Regions from separate parts of the Embleya sp. NPDC020630 genome, predicted to be linked through region 3. Evidence: riboswitches for the same ligand, from Rfam matches in the RefSeq annotation. Region 3 holds a riboswitch; each other region holds the start of a gene.

Region 1 (3,568 bases), on a different contig from region 3:
CGGGGTCGCCGCCGAGGTGGAGGACGCGCACGGGGTGTCGATCGAGATCGTGTGCGTGGGCGACTGCCCGGTCGACGACCGGCTCTCCGCGCTGATCGCCGCCGCGCGCGAGGCGATGGTGAACGCGGCGAAGTACGCGGGCGGCGCGGCGATCTCGGTGTTCGGCGAGGCCGACGAGGACACGGTCACGGTGTTCGTCCGCGACCGCGGGCCCGGTTTCGACCCCGACTCCGTACCCGCCGACCGGCTGGGTGTGCGAGAGTCCGTGCTCGGGCGCATGCGCCGCAACGGGGGCGCCGCGAACATCCGCAGCGAACCCGGCGAGGGCACCGAGGTCGAGCTGGAGATGCGCCGCGCCGACGCCGGCCGGTCCGCTGTGGGAAGGACGAACACGTGAACACCACCGAGACGAGTAGCGCACCCGTCGAGGGCACGCCCCGCACCCGGGTGGTCCTCGTCGACGACCACCGGATGTTCCGCACCGGCGTGCGCGCCGAGATCGGCGAAGCGGTCGAGGTGGTCGGCGAGGCCGACGACGTGGCGAGCGCGGTGGCCGTGGTCACCGAGACCCGCCCCGAGGTGGTTCTGCTCGACGTGCACCTGCCCGGCGGCGGCGGGGTCGAGGTGTTGCGCCGGTGCGCGTCGCTGATCCCGGCGGTGCGCTTCCTGGCGCTGTCCGTGTCGGACGCCGCGGAGGACGTGATCGGGGTGATCCGGGGCGGCGCCCGGGGCTATGTGACCAAGTCGATCACCGGCGACGAGCTGATCCGCGCGATCGGCCGGGTCGGCGAGGGCGACGCGGTGTTCTCGCCGCGCCTGGCGGGCTTCGTACTGGACGCGTTCGCGGCCACCGACGTGCCGCCGATCGACGAGGACCTGGACCGGCTCACCCAGCGCGAGCGCGAGGTGTTGCGGCTGATCGCGCGCGGCTACGCCTACAAGGAGATCGCCCGCCGACTGGTCATCTCGGTCAAGACGGTGGAGACCCATGTCTCCGCCGTGCTGCGCAAGTTGCAGCTGTCCAACCGGCACGAGTTGACCCGCTGGGCGACGGATCGGCGACTGGTCTGACCGGTCGCGGTCCCCCGGCACATACGACGGCGCCCGTCCTCGGAACGAATCCGAGGACGGGCGCCGTCGTATGTGCCGGGGGATCGAGGGCTCTAGCCGGGGCGGATGGCCGCGAGGAACGGCATCGAGTCCAGCGGCGCCTTGGTCACGGTCTTGCCCGGACGCGGGGCATGCACGATCTGGCCGTTGCCGATGTACATGCCCACGTGGCGGTTGTCCGAGTAGAAGAACACCAGGTCGCCCGGCTGGAGGGCGCTCTTGGCGATCCTGGGGCCGTCGTTGATCTGGGTCCAAGTGGTGCGGCTGAGTGAGACGTTCGCCGCCTTCCAGGACGCCTGGGTCAGGCCCGAGCAGTCGTACGAGCCGGGGCCCTCGGCGCCGGAGACGTACGGCTTGCCGATCTGTGCCAGCGCGAAGTTGATCGCGGCCTGGGCCCGACCGGAGGCCGGGACATTGGTCGCCGGCGCGGTGTCCTTGTCCTTGTCCCGCGAACTGCGGTCGTTGCCCCGCGTGGTGTCGTTCGCGTGCTCGTCCGAGTCGAGGACTTCCTTCTTCTGCTGCTCGGTGAGCGTGTTGAGCAACCGCTGCGCCTCGGCCAGCTTGGCCTGGATGTCGGTCTTGTTCTTGTTCAGGTCGGTGCGCAGCTTCTCCAGTTCCGCGAGCTGCGAGGAGGCCTCGGTGCGGTCCTGCTGGAGAACTCGGGCCTGCGCCGCGATCTGCTTCAGCTTCGCGGCCTGCTGGCCGTCGAGCTGGGACAACATCTGCGACTTCTGCAGGTAGCCCTCGGGGTCGCCGCTGAGCGCGAGCGAGAGCGACGGCGGGAGGCCGCCGCTGCGGTACTGGTTGGCCGCCAGGACACCGATCTGGTCGCGCAGGGCGTTCAGCGCGGCCTGTTCCTCGGTGATCCGGGCCTGCGTCTGGTTCGCGGTGCCCTGCTGCTTCTCGATCTGCTCCTCGACGCCGTTGGCGGCGTCGGTGGCCTTGATCACGTCACTGTGCAGCTGGTTGACGCGGTCCTTGGTCTGCTGGAACGACTGCGCGGGGTCCGCGCTCGCGGTGCCGGCGAAGGTCATCACGCCGGTCATCGTCGCGGCGGCCGTAACGACGGTCGCGGCGGTACGCACGGCGGTGCGCGGCTTGGGCTTGCGGTGTTGCCCGGGTCGACGTTGGGACGCCACTGGTGGCGGGTCTCCTTCCTCGGCCGCCTACCGGGTTAGCTGACGGGTTCGGGCGGAAGAAGGCGCCCTACGGTGCCGAAGCACCGATTCACCCCAAGGGACTGCGAGGGTCCCCGGTTCCGGCTGCGCGTCGCGACGACCGTGGTTGCCCACCGTCACCGAAACCCGTCACCGAATTCGGCGGAGGCGATCGTGTCGACCGGGTGGCCGACCTCGAGCCGATCGCCTGCCGCAGAACACTAGTCACACGCGTGTCAGGACCATCACCATTGGCCTTCGTATTGCCAAAACTTTACCAATGTCACCGTTTCCATCTCCGCGTATCACGGGAAAAGCGCCCGGATTCCCTAAAGTCGATCTTGATCCCTTTTGGCGATCTTTAATGGCATTCGACCGATGGTGAGGCGTGAACCGCCGCCGGCTAGGCTGCCGGACGGCGGCGGGGACTTGGCGTCGGCGCCGAGAACGCCGGCCGGATGCCCACCGGGGCGACGATCGACGAGGGGTTGTACGACGTGGACGTTCTGCGGCAGATCCTGCTGGTGCTGCACATCGTGGGCATCGCGGCCCTGCTCGGCGGCTTCCTCACCCAGATGTCCGCGCTGCGCACCGGCGACGTGCGGATCGTGCCCGCGATGACGCACGGCGCGCTGACCATGCTCGTCACCGGCCTGGCCCTGGTGGGCGTGGTGCAGTCCGGCCTGGACCGGGACGTGGACACCGCCAAGATCGGCACCAAGCTCGGCATCCTGCTGGTCATCCTGCTGCTGGTGTGGGGCAACCGCGCCGCGGACCGGGTGTCCGCGCGCGTCCTCGGCGCGATCGGCCTGCTGACCGTGGCGAACATCGCCATCGCCGTGGTGTGGACCTGAGCCGCCGGTCCCGCCGCCGCTAGCGGGTGTCCACCACCCGGAACACCTCGGCCATACGTCCGGCGCCCAGGTCGAACCGCGCCGCGTTGCCCTCCAGCATCGACACGACGTGCTCGCGCAGTTCCGGTAGATGGCCCGTCTGGCTCTCGTGCGACAGCAGCGCCGCGATCTTGCGCTCGAACACCTCCGTCACGTCCACCGCGTGGTTCGGCGCCGCGGTCGGCGACAGCCAGGTCTCCGGCACCGTCCACTCCTTCAGCCCCTCCGCCTCCAGCAGCTCGGGGTGGGCGAACGGGTTGCGCGCGTCCGGATAGATCGCCCGCATCGCCGCCTCGCCCGCCTCCAGGTGGTCGGGGTGGCTCGGCGCCAGCCGGGCCCAGTCCCGCTCCGGACTCGGGATCACCATGCGCTGCGGGCGCACCTGCCGGATCACCCGGCTGATGTCGC
Region 2 (3,568 bases), on a different contig from region 3:
ACTTCCGCAGCACCGGTGAACCGGCCTCGGACCGCTGGCCGCGCCGCCTGGAGATCCTGGCCACCGGTTCGTATCCCGAGGTGCTGCGGCGCCACGCGGCTCCGAACCCTGCGTCCGGTCGGGCCGGTTCGCCGGCGCACGAGGATCCGCCGCGCGAGGACCCGACCCGGGAGATGTTGCACCTGGTCACCGGCGCCTGGGTGACCCAGGCGATCGGTGTCGCGGCACGGCTGGGCCTGGCCGACCGCCTCGGCGACGGGTCACGGTCGGTGGCCGAGCTGGCCGAGGCGGCGGGCGCCGAACCGGACCGCCTGGGGCGGCTGATGCGCCTGCTGGCCGGGCACGGGGTGTTGCGGGTCGAGGCGGACGGACACTACCGGCTCACCGAGCGCGGTGCGCTGCTGCGCACCGATCGGGACGGATCATTGGCCGCGCTGGCGGACCTGTACAGCGGCCTGTTCTTCACGTCGTATCTCGGCCTGGAACACACGGTGCGCACCGGCGAGGACGCGTTCACCCGGGTGCACGGCCGGGAGTCGTTCGAGTATTTCGCCGAACACCCGGACGAAGCCCGGCTGTTCCGGGAGGCGATGGCGTTCGGCACGATCGTCTTCGATGCGGTGCCGGCCGCCCTGGACCTGCCGCCGGCCGCGACGGTGGTCGATGTCGGGGGCGGCGACGGGGAGTTGCTCCTACGCGTGTTGCGCGAGCACCCGACCGCGTGCGGGGTGCTCTTCGAGCGGGGGCATGTGGTCGACGCCGCCCGGGAGTTGCTCGCCGCATCGGTCGCCGAGGACCGGTGCGATCTGGTGGTCGGCGACTTCTTCACCGATCCGCTGCCCGGCGGCGGAGACGTGTACCTGCTGGCCCGGATCCTGCACGACTGGGCGGACGCCGAGTGCCTGGTCGTGTTGCGGGCGCTGGCCCGGGCGATGCCGGTCGACGCACGCCTGGCGATCGTCGAACGGCCGATCGTCGAGGCGGGCGGGTCGGTGTTGCCGCTGCGCTTCGACATCCAGATGATGACCAACGCCCGGGGCCGCGAGCGCACGGTGGCGGAGTATCGCGCGTTGCTGGCCGAGGGCGGCTTCGAACTGCTCGACCTGCGACCGCTGCCGCTGGACATGGCGGTACTCACCGCCCGACCGCGTCTTACGCAGGAGTAGGCACCCGGCGCACGTGCAGGAAGCGGGCGTGCAACGGTGCCGTGCTCCCGACCACGGTCGGGAGCACGGCACCGGCCACTGCTGTCACTGCTGTGCGATGCTCACCCGGGCGCCGCCGCGGCCGGGTCGCGCGATCAGTTCGGGCGGGTCGCGCCGGCGATCGGCATGGTGTTGATCGAGGCGATCTCCACCGGCTTGCGCGAGTTGGCGGCGTGCACCATCTTGCCGTCGCCGATGTAGATGCCGACGTGGCTGATGCCCGAGTAGAAGAACACCAGGTCGCCGGGCTGCAGGTTGGCGATCGACACGTGCGGGTCGGCGGCGAACTGGTCGTTGGTCACGCGCGGCAGCGAGATGCCCGCCGCCTTGTACGCGGCCTGGACCAGACCCGAGCAGTCGTACGCGTTCGGGCCGGTGGCGCCGTACACGTACGGCTTGCCGACCTGCGCCTTGGCGAAGGCGACGGCCTGGAGGGCCTTGCTCGACGCGTTCGAGGAACCGCCGGTGGGCGCCTGGTTGCCCTTCGAGCCGCCGGTGGCGGGCTTGGCGGCGGGCTTGGCCGCGACGTCGACCGACGGCTTGCTCGTCGGCTTCGGCGCGGTCTTGCCCGTGACCGTGGTCTTCGGCTGGACCTGGATGCTCGGCTTGGCCGGGGCCTCCGCCTTGGGCTGCGCGGGCGCCGAGCCGGTCAGCCGCAGGGTCTGGCCGATCTCGATCAGGTCCGGGCCGGACGGGAGCACGTCGCGGTTGAGCTGGTACAGGCTCTGCCAGCCGCCGGAGACCTTGTTGGTCAGCGCGAGCTGGGACAGCGTGTCACCGGCCTGGACCAGGTAGCGGGCCTTGTCCGCGGCGGTGGTGGCCGCGGGCGCGGCGACCTCGGCCTGGACCGGGGCACTGTCGACCGCGGCGGTCGGCGTGGCCGACAGCACGGCGGAGGCGCCGGTGGGGGCCTGGTCGGTGGTGGGGACCTGTGCGTGGGCCGCACCGGCGCCGGCGACCGGGATGACGGCTCCCATGCCGGCGATGCCCACCGCCGCGACGAAGCGGCGGACGTTGGCGGGGCGGGCGGCTCGGTGGCGAGCGTTTGCGGACAGCATGAAATGGGGTCCTCTCCTGTCGCCTACGAGGTGAGCTGTCGGATTCGGACTGGAGCAGCCCGGTCGCTTCACGCGACTTCACCCCTAGCCGTCACCGGAACGATCCCGGCCACGGCGATTCACCTGGTTCCCCCGCTCCCGTCGGATTCTTCGCTGTAGACATCCCGCTGCCGGCGACGGGATTCGGCGTACCGGCGGCAGGGTTCACCCGAAAGGTGAATCGGCGAGAAAGGTAGGCAATGCGATGGGGAGATCACAACCGAATCGCAGACTTTGCGCGGAGCGTAAAGGCGGAATAAAGGTGACATCTCGGCCGGCTTCGGTCGGAAGCACCCGCGATGACGAGGGCATATCTCGGAGAGTGGCGTGACGGAGCGGTAACGGAAAATAGTCGAGATCCGTCGCCGGCCACCGAAAATGAATTGCAACCCGAAGTCGGCTATATAATTTATGTCCGTTTTATCCATGCGGGCTACATCACATTCCGGGCATCGGGTCGGCCCGCACCCCGCACCCGCACCCCGGCAGAGGGGTTTCCACCGGACAAACGTGCGGGGAGCCGTCACTGTGGTGCGTACCGCCGCCGCGAGGACGCCCTGATCCGCCTGGCCGTCTTCGGTCCGGAAGCCCTCCCGGACCCGGCCCTGCGCACGGCCCTGATGCCGCCCCCGGCGCAGCCCACGCCGGGCTGACGCGGGGGCGGGGTGGAATCAAGCCGTGTGAACAAGATGTTCAACATGAGTCATGCGACATGATCCATTGACATCGATCCGTGCGTCTCGGCATGCTGTGACCATGTCTTCGACTGCGGACACGCCCGTGACCCCCGAATCCCACGACCCCTTCACCGCGCCCGACCCCGAGCAGGCGCGGGCCCGGCGCGTACACGCCTCCCTGTTCCGGATCGCTGAGCGGCACGCGGCCACCGACGAGCAGCGCGCGCGGCAGGTGAACCCGTACATGCTCGGCCCGCACGAGGCGATCCGGCTGGTGTCGTTCCTGCTCAGCGGTATCGCGCAGCCCGCCGACGGCGAGCCGGCGGTCGACCACGCCGACATCACCGCCGCGCTGAGCCTGATCCCGATGGCCAGGGGCGAGATGGACGACCTGGAGGCGGGGCTCCTCCGAATGGCCCGGGGGCGCGAGATGACCTGGCAGGAGATCGCCTTCGGTCTGGGCCTGGGCACCCCGCAGGCGGCCCGCCAGCGCTACGAACGCCTGCTCGGCCGCACCACCCCCGAGCCGGAGGACGACCCGGCCGCTCGGGCCTGAACGCGCGCGGGTCGGCTCGCAACACCCACCGGG
Region 3 (3,568 bases):
GGCCGGCACGGCCGAGATCGCGGGCACGACCGAGGCCGGCCCCGCCACGTGGGTGCCCACGGCCACGCGCACGGCCGGGGCCGGCTACGAGCCGCTATGGCAACTGCCCCGCCCCGACGGCACGTTGCTCACCGCGACCCGGGACGCCGAGGGCCGCCCGGTGGTGCTCGGCGCGACCCCCACCCCGCTCGTGCTCGACGACCACCCGACCCCGACCGGCCCGACCACCACCCTCGACGGCACGGGCCGCCCACTCGCCCTGTGGCTCGACCCGACCACCACCCTGCACACGACCCGCCTGCCCTGAAGCCCCGCCCCCCGAAGCCCCGAAGCCTGAAGCCCCGACCCCTGAAGCCCCGACCCCTGAAGCCTCGGCGCCTGAAGCCTCGGCGCCTGAAGCCTCGGCGCCTGAACCCCGGCGCCTGAAGCTCCGGCACCCGACCCCCGCGCCGGAATCGTCCTACGCCCCGGGACTTCCACCCACCCGCCCCGCGCGTCCCCCACCCCCGGCCTGCCGCCCGCCCCGCGTCGGCCTCGCCCCCCCCGTGCCAGGCCCGCCCGGCCGCTCGCCGCGCCCGCCCCACCCCCGCGCCCGCGCGGCCCGCACGTGCGAACGGCGGGCATCCCCCGAAGGGGACGCCCGCCGTTCGGCGCGGGAGTGCGGTGGATCAGACGTTCACGCCGTGGCTGCGCAGCCACGTCATCGGGTTGACCGCGGAGCCGTAGTTCGGCGTGGTGCGGACCTCGAAGTGCAGGTGCGGGCCGGTGACGTTGCCGGTCGCGCCGGAGAGCGCGATCTTCTGGCCGGTCTGCACCTTCATCCCGGCCTTGACCGAGATCGAGGACAGGTGCGCGTACTGGGTGTACTTGCCGTCCGCGTGCCGGATCACGACCTCGTTGCCGTACGCGCCGCCCCAGCCGGCCGAGACGACCGTGCCGGAGGTGACCGCGCGCACCGTGGTGCCGGTCGAGACGGCGAAGTCCTGGCCGGTGTGGTGGCCGCTGGACCAGCGCGACCCGCCCGAGCCGAAGCTCGCGGTCAGGGTGGCGCCGGAGACCGGGGCGACATACGAACCGGAGGCCTGCTCGGAGCCCTTGGCCGAGGAGTCGGCCTTGGTGCTCTCGGACTTGACCGTGGTCTTCGGCGCGGCGGCCGGCTTGACCTCGGTCTTGGTCTCGGCCTTGGGCGTCTCCGCCTTCGGCGCCTCGGCCTTGGGGTCGGTCTTGGTTTCGGTCTTGGTCTCGGCGGCCGGCGCGGCCTTGCCGTCGACCGTGAGCTGCTGGCCCGGGAAGATCAGGTCCGGGTTCTCGCCGACCACGCTCTTGTTGGCCTCGTACAGCTTCGGCCAACCGCCTGGCACGTTCCGGGCGTTCGCGATCTGCGACAGCGTGTCGCCGGCGACCACGACGTAGGAGCCGCCCGTCGCGTCCGTCTTGGCGGTCGTCTCGGCCTTGGGCGCCTCGGTCTTGGGAGTCTCGTCCTTGGGCGCCTCGGTCTTCGGCGCCTCGCTCTTGACCTCGATCTTCGGCTTGGCGGTCTCGGTCTTCGGCGCCGGCTTGGCGCTCTCCGTCTTCGGGGCCGTCTTCGGCGCGGTCTTGCCGCCCGCCGAGCCCGTGTCGAGGTCCGGAGCGGCACCGCCGCGGGTCAGGCCCGCCTTGACCGAGCAGACCGGCCAGGCGCCGGGGCCCTGGCTCTTGAGCACCTTCTCGGCGATCGCGATCTGCTGGCTCTTGGTCGCCTGGTCGGCGCGCGCGGCGTACTGCGAGCCGCCGAACTCGTTCCAGGTGCTCTGGGTGAACTGGAGGCCGCCGTAGAAGCCATTACCGGTGTTGATCTTCCAGTTGCCCGTGCTCTCGCACTGGGCGACCTTGTCCCAGGTGCTCACGGACGCGGCCTGAGCCGTGCCCGCCCCGATGATCGGCATGGCGACGCCGACACCGGCGACGCCGGCCGCGGCGATCAGACGCGTGGTCCTGCTGGTGCTGCGACGGCGATGACGCCCGGTTCCGGACAGCATGGCTGGATCCTCTCCCACGCCTACGAGGTGAGCTGTCGGATTCGGGCCGGAGATCGATAGCCCGGTCACGTTCCGAAGAACGTGGCTTCACCCCAAGCCGTTCACGGCCGCCGACCGTCTCGATCGGTGCCGTGCGCGGCGGTTCACCTGTGGTTCCCCCGCTCCTGTCGTGTGGTGCTCGTCAGCCTCCCGAACGGCCGGCGACAGGATTCGGCGTACCGGCGATCGGGGTCCGTGTGGGATACGGACGGATCGAACGCTAAGCAGGCCCCGCCGAAGATCACAAGTCTGTGTCGGATAGAAGCCGATTATCCGTTTTGCGGTTGAGCGCAATGTAGATGATCCCTTACGGAAAGGACCGTAGTTGGCGTTCCGTGGTGGATTCGGCCGGATCGGGTGACAAAGAACCTTGATCAAGCCTCGTATGGATCACCCGGGAATGATCACCGAAACCCCGTTCGTCACAGGCGCATCGCGCGTCTCGGGTCCGGAATGGCGTCGTTACCCATCGCCGTACCCGTCTGCACCCGCAGCCGTAGTGATTCGGCCCACAGGACAAAAGCCCCAAGTCCGATTCATCCCGGCGCACTTCACTCCACGCACTCCCCGCGACGCCGACCGGGCAGCCGGCGTCGCATCGAGGCGTTCGGAGCACACGAAGGCGCTCGGGGTGATTCGGGAGCACAGGACGCGCGGCACACGTTCGGCCGGCCCGGCGCTCACCCCGTGGCGCGTCCCGCGCCCGTCTACCCGCGCCGCGCCTGCCACCCCGCCCACGCGCTCTCCACCATGTCGGAGACGTCCAGGCGGGCCTTCCAGCCCAGTTCGGCCGCGATGCGCTCGGCACTCGCGACCACCCGGGCCGGGTCGCCGGCGCGCCGGGGCAGCGTCTGGGGCGCGAACTCGCGCAAACCGGTGACCTCGCGGATGAGTTCCACCATCTCGCGGACCGAGGTACCCCGACTGCGGCCGACGTTGAGCACCAGGCGTGTGTCCGGGTCGGCGGCGAGCCGGCGGGCGGCGGCCACGTGCGCCTCGGCCAGGTCCACCACGTGGATGAAGTCGCGCACACAGGTGCCGTCGGGGGTGGCGTAGTCGTCCCCGTAGATCACCGGCGCCCGGTCGGCCGTCAACTTCTCCAGCACCATCGGCACGAGGTTGGACACGCCCGCGTCCGCGAGCTCCGGCGCGCCGGCGCCCGCGACGTTGAAGTAGCGCAGCGAGGCGTAGGAGATCCCGTGCGCCCGCGCGGTGGCCCGGATCAGCCACTCGCCGACCAGCTTGCTCTCGCCGTACGGGTTGATCGGCAGACACGGGGTGTCCTCGTCGACCAGGTCCACGTCGGGCATGCCGTAGACGGCGGCGCTGGAGGAGAACACGATCCGGGGCACCTCGGCCGCGACCATCGCCGCGAGCAGCGTGCGCAGGCCCTCCACGTTCTCCTCGTAGTAGTAGAGGGGACGCGCGACCGACTCGGGCACCTGCTTCTTGGCCGCGATGTGCACCACGCCGTCGACCCGGTGCGTCCGGAACGTCTCGTCGAGGAGTGC
Region 4 (3,568 bases), on a different contig from region 3:
ACGCCCCGGATCCGCATCCACTCCCGCTGCCCGAACCTGCGATCCCGTACGCCAATGGGCCGGACCGTCCCCGCGACGGCATCCGATGTGGAGGCACGGACATGGGCTGGAAAATCACCGGAAGATCCGCGCAGGCGACCACGCATCCCGTCGACGAGGTCCTGCCGCCCGGGCGCATGCTGGTCGGCGCCCTGCAACATGTGGCCACCATGTACGCCGGCGTCGCCGCACCGCCGCTGATCATCGGCGGCGCGCTCGGCCTGCCCCCCGCCGAGACGACCACGCTGCTGGGCGCGAGCCTGCTGATCGCGGGCCTGGCCACGCTGCTCCAGACGATCGGCTTCTGGCGGATCGGCTCGCGACTGCCGTTCGTCAACGGCGTCACCTTCGCGGTGGTCTCGCCGATCCTGGCGGTGGCCGCGGCCAAGCAGGACGCGACACTGCCGGTGATCTTCGGCTCGACCATCGTCGCCGGCGTGTTCTGCCTCGTGCTCGCCCCGGTCTTTTGCCGACTGGTCCGCTTCTTCCCGCCGGTGGTCGGCGGGACGGTGATCACCCTGATCGGCGTGTCCCTGCCGCCGGTGGCGGGCAACTGGGCGCAGGGCGGCGACCGGAAGGCGGCCGACTACGGCTCGATGACCAATCTGGGCCTCGCCGCCGCGACGCTGGTGGCGATCCTGGTCCTGCATCGGGTGCTGACCGGATTCGGGCAGCGTGTCGCGGTCCTGCTCGGGCTGCTCGTCGGCACGCTACCGGCCATCCCGTTCGACCGGGTGGACGGGGACGCGCTGAGCGGCCTCGCGATGTTCGAGGTGCCAAGGCCCTTCGCCTTCGGGGCACCGCAGTTCGACGTATCGGTGACCGTGTCGATGCTCGTGGTGATGATCGTGTGCATGACCGAGTCGACGGCCGACATCATCGCGCTGAGCGAGGTGGTGGACAAACCCGCCGACGACCGCACCATCGCGGGCGGGCTGCGTGCCGACGGCCCGGCCACCGCGTTCGGCGGCGTGTTCAACGGCTTCGCCTGCACCGCCTTCGCGCAGAACATCGGACTGGTCGCGCTGACCCGGATCCGCAGCCGGTTCGTGGTCGCGGTCTGCGGCGGCTTCCTGGTCCTCATGGGCCTGATGCCGATTGTCGGCGGCCTGGTCGCGCTGGTCCCGCAGCCCATACTCGGCGGCGCGGGCGTGGTCCTGTTCGGCACCGTCGCGGTGGCCGGCATCCGCACCCTGGGCAAGGCCGATCCGAACGCCGGCTCCAATGCGCTGATCGTGGCGGTCGTGCTCAACCTGCTGCTCAACCACACCAGTCGCGCGGGCGGCAAGGCGCCCGCCGAACCCACCGACCCCGCCGTCACGTTGCCGGCCCAGTCCGCCCAACAGCCCACTCGAGCATGACCACATGCACGTGGGCCCCGCCGAAGTGTTCGGCGGGGCCCACGTGGTGAGGGGAGATCAGACGGCGAGCTTGGTGCCCACCGCGATCACGTTCGGGTTGTCGCCGATGACGCCGGCGTTGGCCGTGTGCAGGGCCTTGTAGCCGCCCTTGACACCGAGCTTGGCCGCGATCGCGGACAGCGTGTCACCGGACTTGACGGTGTAGGTGCCGGAGCCCGACGCCCGCTCGGTCGCGGCCGACTTCGGCGCGTCCTGCTTGGCGACGTCCTGCTTGGGCTGCACGTTGAGCTTCGGCGCGTTGCCGGTCGCGGGCTTGGCCTCGGACTTGGGCTCGGCCTTCGGCTCGACCGAGGACTTGGTCTTGCCGGCGGTCGAGGACTCGGCCGTGGCGTTGGCGTCGCCGCCCTTGCCCAGGCCGGCCTTCACGGAGCAGACCGGCCAGGCGCCGGGGCCCTGGCTCGCCAGGACCCGCTCGGCGACGGCGATCTGCTGCGCCTTGGAGGCCTGCGCGGCGCTGGCCGCGTACTGGCTGCCGCCGAACGCGTTCCAGGTGCTCGGGGTGAACTGCAGACCGCCGGAGAAGCCGTTGCCCGTGTTGATGCTCCAGTTGCCGGTGCTCTCGCACTGGGCGACCGCGTCCCAGGTGGACGAAGTCGCGGCGTTCGCGCTGCCCGCCATGCCCACGAGAGGAAGGACGAGACCCGCACCCGCGGCGACGGCGATGCCGGCGCGACGGCCACGAGAGAGCGAACGAACCGGAGCGGTGATGGCACGGAAGGTCATTGATTACCTCGTCGGGCGCCTACGAAGTTAGCTGTCGGGTTCGGACGATTGGCCCGGCCTCGCCTGTCACAGGCATGGCTTCACCCCAGGCATCGGCAGTGCCGATGTCGGCTCACTTGGTTCCCCCGCTCCTGCCGCCAGTCAATTTCGACTGCTTCCCTCGGGCGGCGGCAGGATTCGGCGTACCGCCCGGGGAGTCCGCTTGTGCGAACAACCACGAAGCTACGCACCGGTTCGCCGGGTTGGCAAACATTTCGGGCGGTTTGTGACGTCCCCCATAAGGGGGAATAACACCTATTTGCCCGATTTGTCGCCATCCTTGCAGGTCACGGCTCCGGCGTACACGGTGCGCGGCCGCGTGGTCACGCGTGCGTCAGCGACGGGCTATTCCGTCGCGGGCAGCTCTACCGGAACCACTACCCGCTCCTCGTCCCAGAGGAACGTCGCGCCGCCGGTCGCGAAATTGGGCACATCGGCCACCGTGGCCCGCCCCTCGGGCGAATCCAGCACAGCCTCGAGTTCCGCGCGCGAGGGCGCGTACAGCGCGACCACCAGGTAATAGGGCGGCTTCGCGCCGGACGGATCCGGTTCGCACTTGCCGATGGTCCAGCCGGTCAGCCCCGGCATGGTGCGGGCCAGCGGGACGTGCTTGTCCCAGTAATAGGAGTCGAACGCCGCCGGGTCTTCGGGGTGGCCGTAGAGCACGGTCAACTTGTACATGCCGGGTCCTCACGCTCGTGATGGTCGGACGGACGGACGTGCGCTTGCGCCAGGCGGCTGCTGCCGGGCGCGGTCGTTACGGATGTGCCGGGGTGTCGCCCGTCGTGGCGGCGTCCCCACTCGGGGTGATGCTCTTGAACGCCCGTGCCTGCTCGGTGATGGCCACCTCGGTCGGCAGGCGCTCCATGCTGGAGGCGCCGAAGAAGCCGACCACGCCGGTGGTGTGGGCCAGCACGTACGCCGCGTCCTCGGGTTCGGCGATCGGCCCGCCGTGGCACAGCACCAGCACGTCGGGATCGACCTCCGCCGCCGCGTCGCGCATCTCCTGCACCCGCTCAACCGCCTGGTCGAGGGTGACCGCGGTGGTCGCGCCGATGCTGCCCTTGGTGGTCAGGCCCAGGTGCGGCACCAGCACATCGGCGCCGGCCGCCGCCATCGCACGGGCCTGCTCGGGGTCGAAGACGTACGGCGCCGTGAGCAAGCCGCGCTCCGCCGCCAGCCGGATCATCTCCACCTCCAGGTCGTAGCCCATCCCGGTCTCCTCCAGGTTCTGCCGGAAGACACCGTCGAACAGGCCGACCGTCGGGAAGTTCTGCACTCCCGCGAAGCCCATGGCCGCGAGTTGGTCCAGGAAGTGCGGCATGATCCGGAACGGATCGGTGCCG

What was found. Region 3 has a riboswitch for cyclic di-AMP ahead of ACH4XV_RS36630 (transglycosylase family protein). Riboswitches for the same ligand answer to the same signal wherever they lie in the genome.
Region 1: linked by a shared signal. The riboswitch ahead of ACH4XV_RS07220 (NlpC/P60 family protein) and the one ahead of ACH4XV_RS36630 (transglycosylase family protein) in region 3 are both predicted to bind cyclic di-AMP.
Region 2: linked by a shared signal. The riboswitch ahead of ACH4XV_RS34155 (NlpC/P60 family protein) and the one ahead of ACH4XV_RS36630 (transglycosylase family protein) in region 3 are both predicted to bind cyclic di-AMP.
Region 4: linked by a shared signal. The riboswitch ahead of ACH4XV_RS01910 (transglycosylase family protein) and the one ahead of ACH4XV_RS36630 (transglycosylase family protein) in region 3 are both predicted to bind cyclic di-AMP.

The regions. Positions count from the first base shown of each region.
Region 1 covers NZ_JBIRUB010000002.1:234,039-237,606, reverse strand. Annotated here, with positions in the region: gene ACH4XV_RS07230 (PspC domain-containing protein) at 1-397, shown strand, start outside; gene ACH4XV_RS07225 (LuxR C-terminal-related transcriptional regulator) at 394-1,071, shown strand; gene ACH4XV_RS07220 (NlpC/P60 family protein) at 1,164-2,249, opposite strand; cyclic di-AMP (ydaO/yuaA leader) riboswitch at 2,259-2,397, opposite strand; gene ACH4XV_RS07215 (hypothetical protein) at 2,765-3,121, shown strand; gene ACH4XV_RS07210 (PIG-L deacetylase family protein) at 3,141-3,568, opposite strand, start outside.
Region 2 covers NZ_JBIRUB010000013.1:126,388-129,955, forward strand. Annotated here, with positions in the region: gene ACH4XV_RS34150 (methyltransferase) at 1-1,166, shown strand, start outside; gene ACH4XV_RS34155 (NlpC/P60 family protein) at 1,301-2,263, opposite strand; cyclic di-AMP (ydaO/yuaA leader) riboswitch at 2,270-2,426, opposite strand; gene ACH4XV_RS34160 (DNA-binding protein) at 3,059-3,535, shown strand.
Region 3 covers NZ_JBIRUB010000016.1:65,608-69,175, forward strand. Annotated here, with positions in the region: gene ACH4XV_RS36625 (PIG-L family deacetylase) at 1-307, shown strand, start outside; gene ACH4XV_RS36630 (transglycosylase family protein) at 669-2,018, opposite strand; cyclic di-AMP (ydaO/yuaA leader) riboswitch at 2,023-2,244, opposite strand; gene galE (UDP-glucose 4-epimerase GalE) at 2,765-3,568, opposite strand, start outside.
Region 4 covers NZ_JBIRUB010000001.1:454,811-458,378, reverse strand. Annotated here, with positions in the region: gene ACH4XV_RS01915 (nucleobase:cation symporter-2 family protein) at 102-1,400, shown strand; gene ACH4XV_RS01910 (transglycosylase family protein) at 1,458-2,078, opposite strand; cyclic di-AMP (ydaO/yuaA leader) riboswitch at 2,184-2,366, opposite strand; gene ACH4XV_RS01905 (EthD family reductase) at 2,568-2,903, opposite strand; gene ACH4XV_RS01900 (phosphoenolpyruvate hydrolase family protein) at 2,980-3,568, opposite strand, start outside.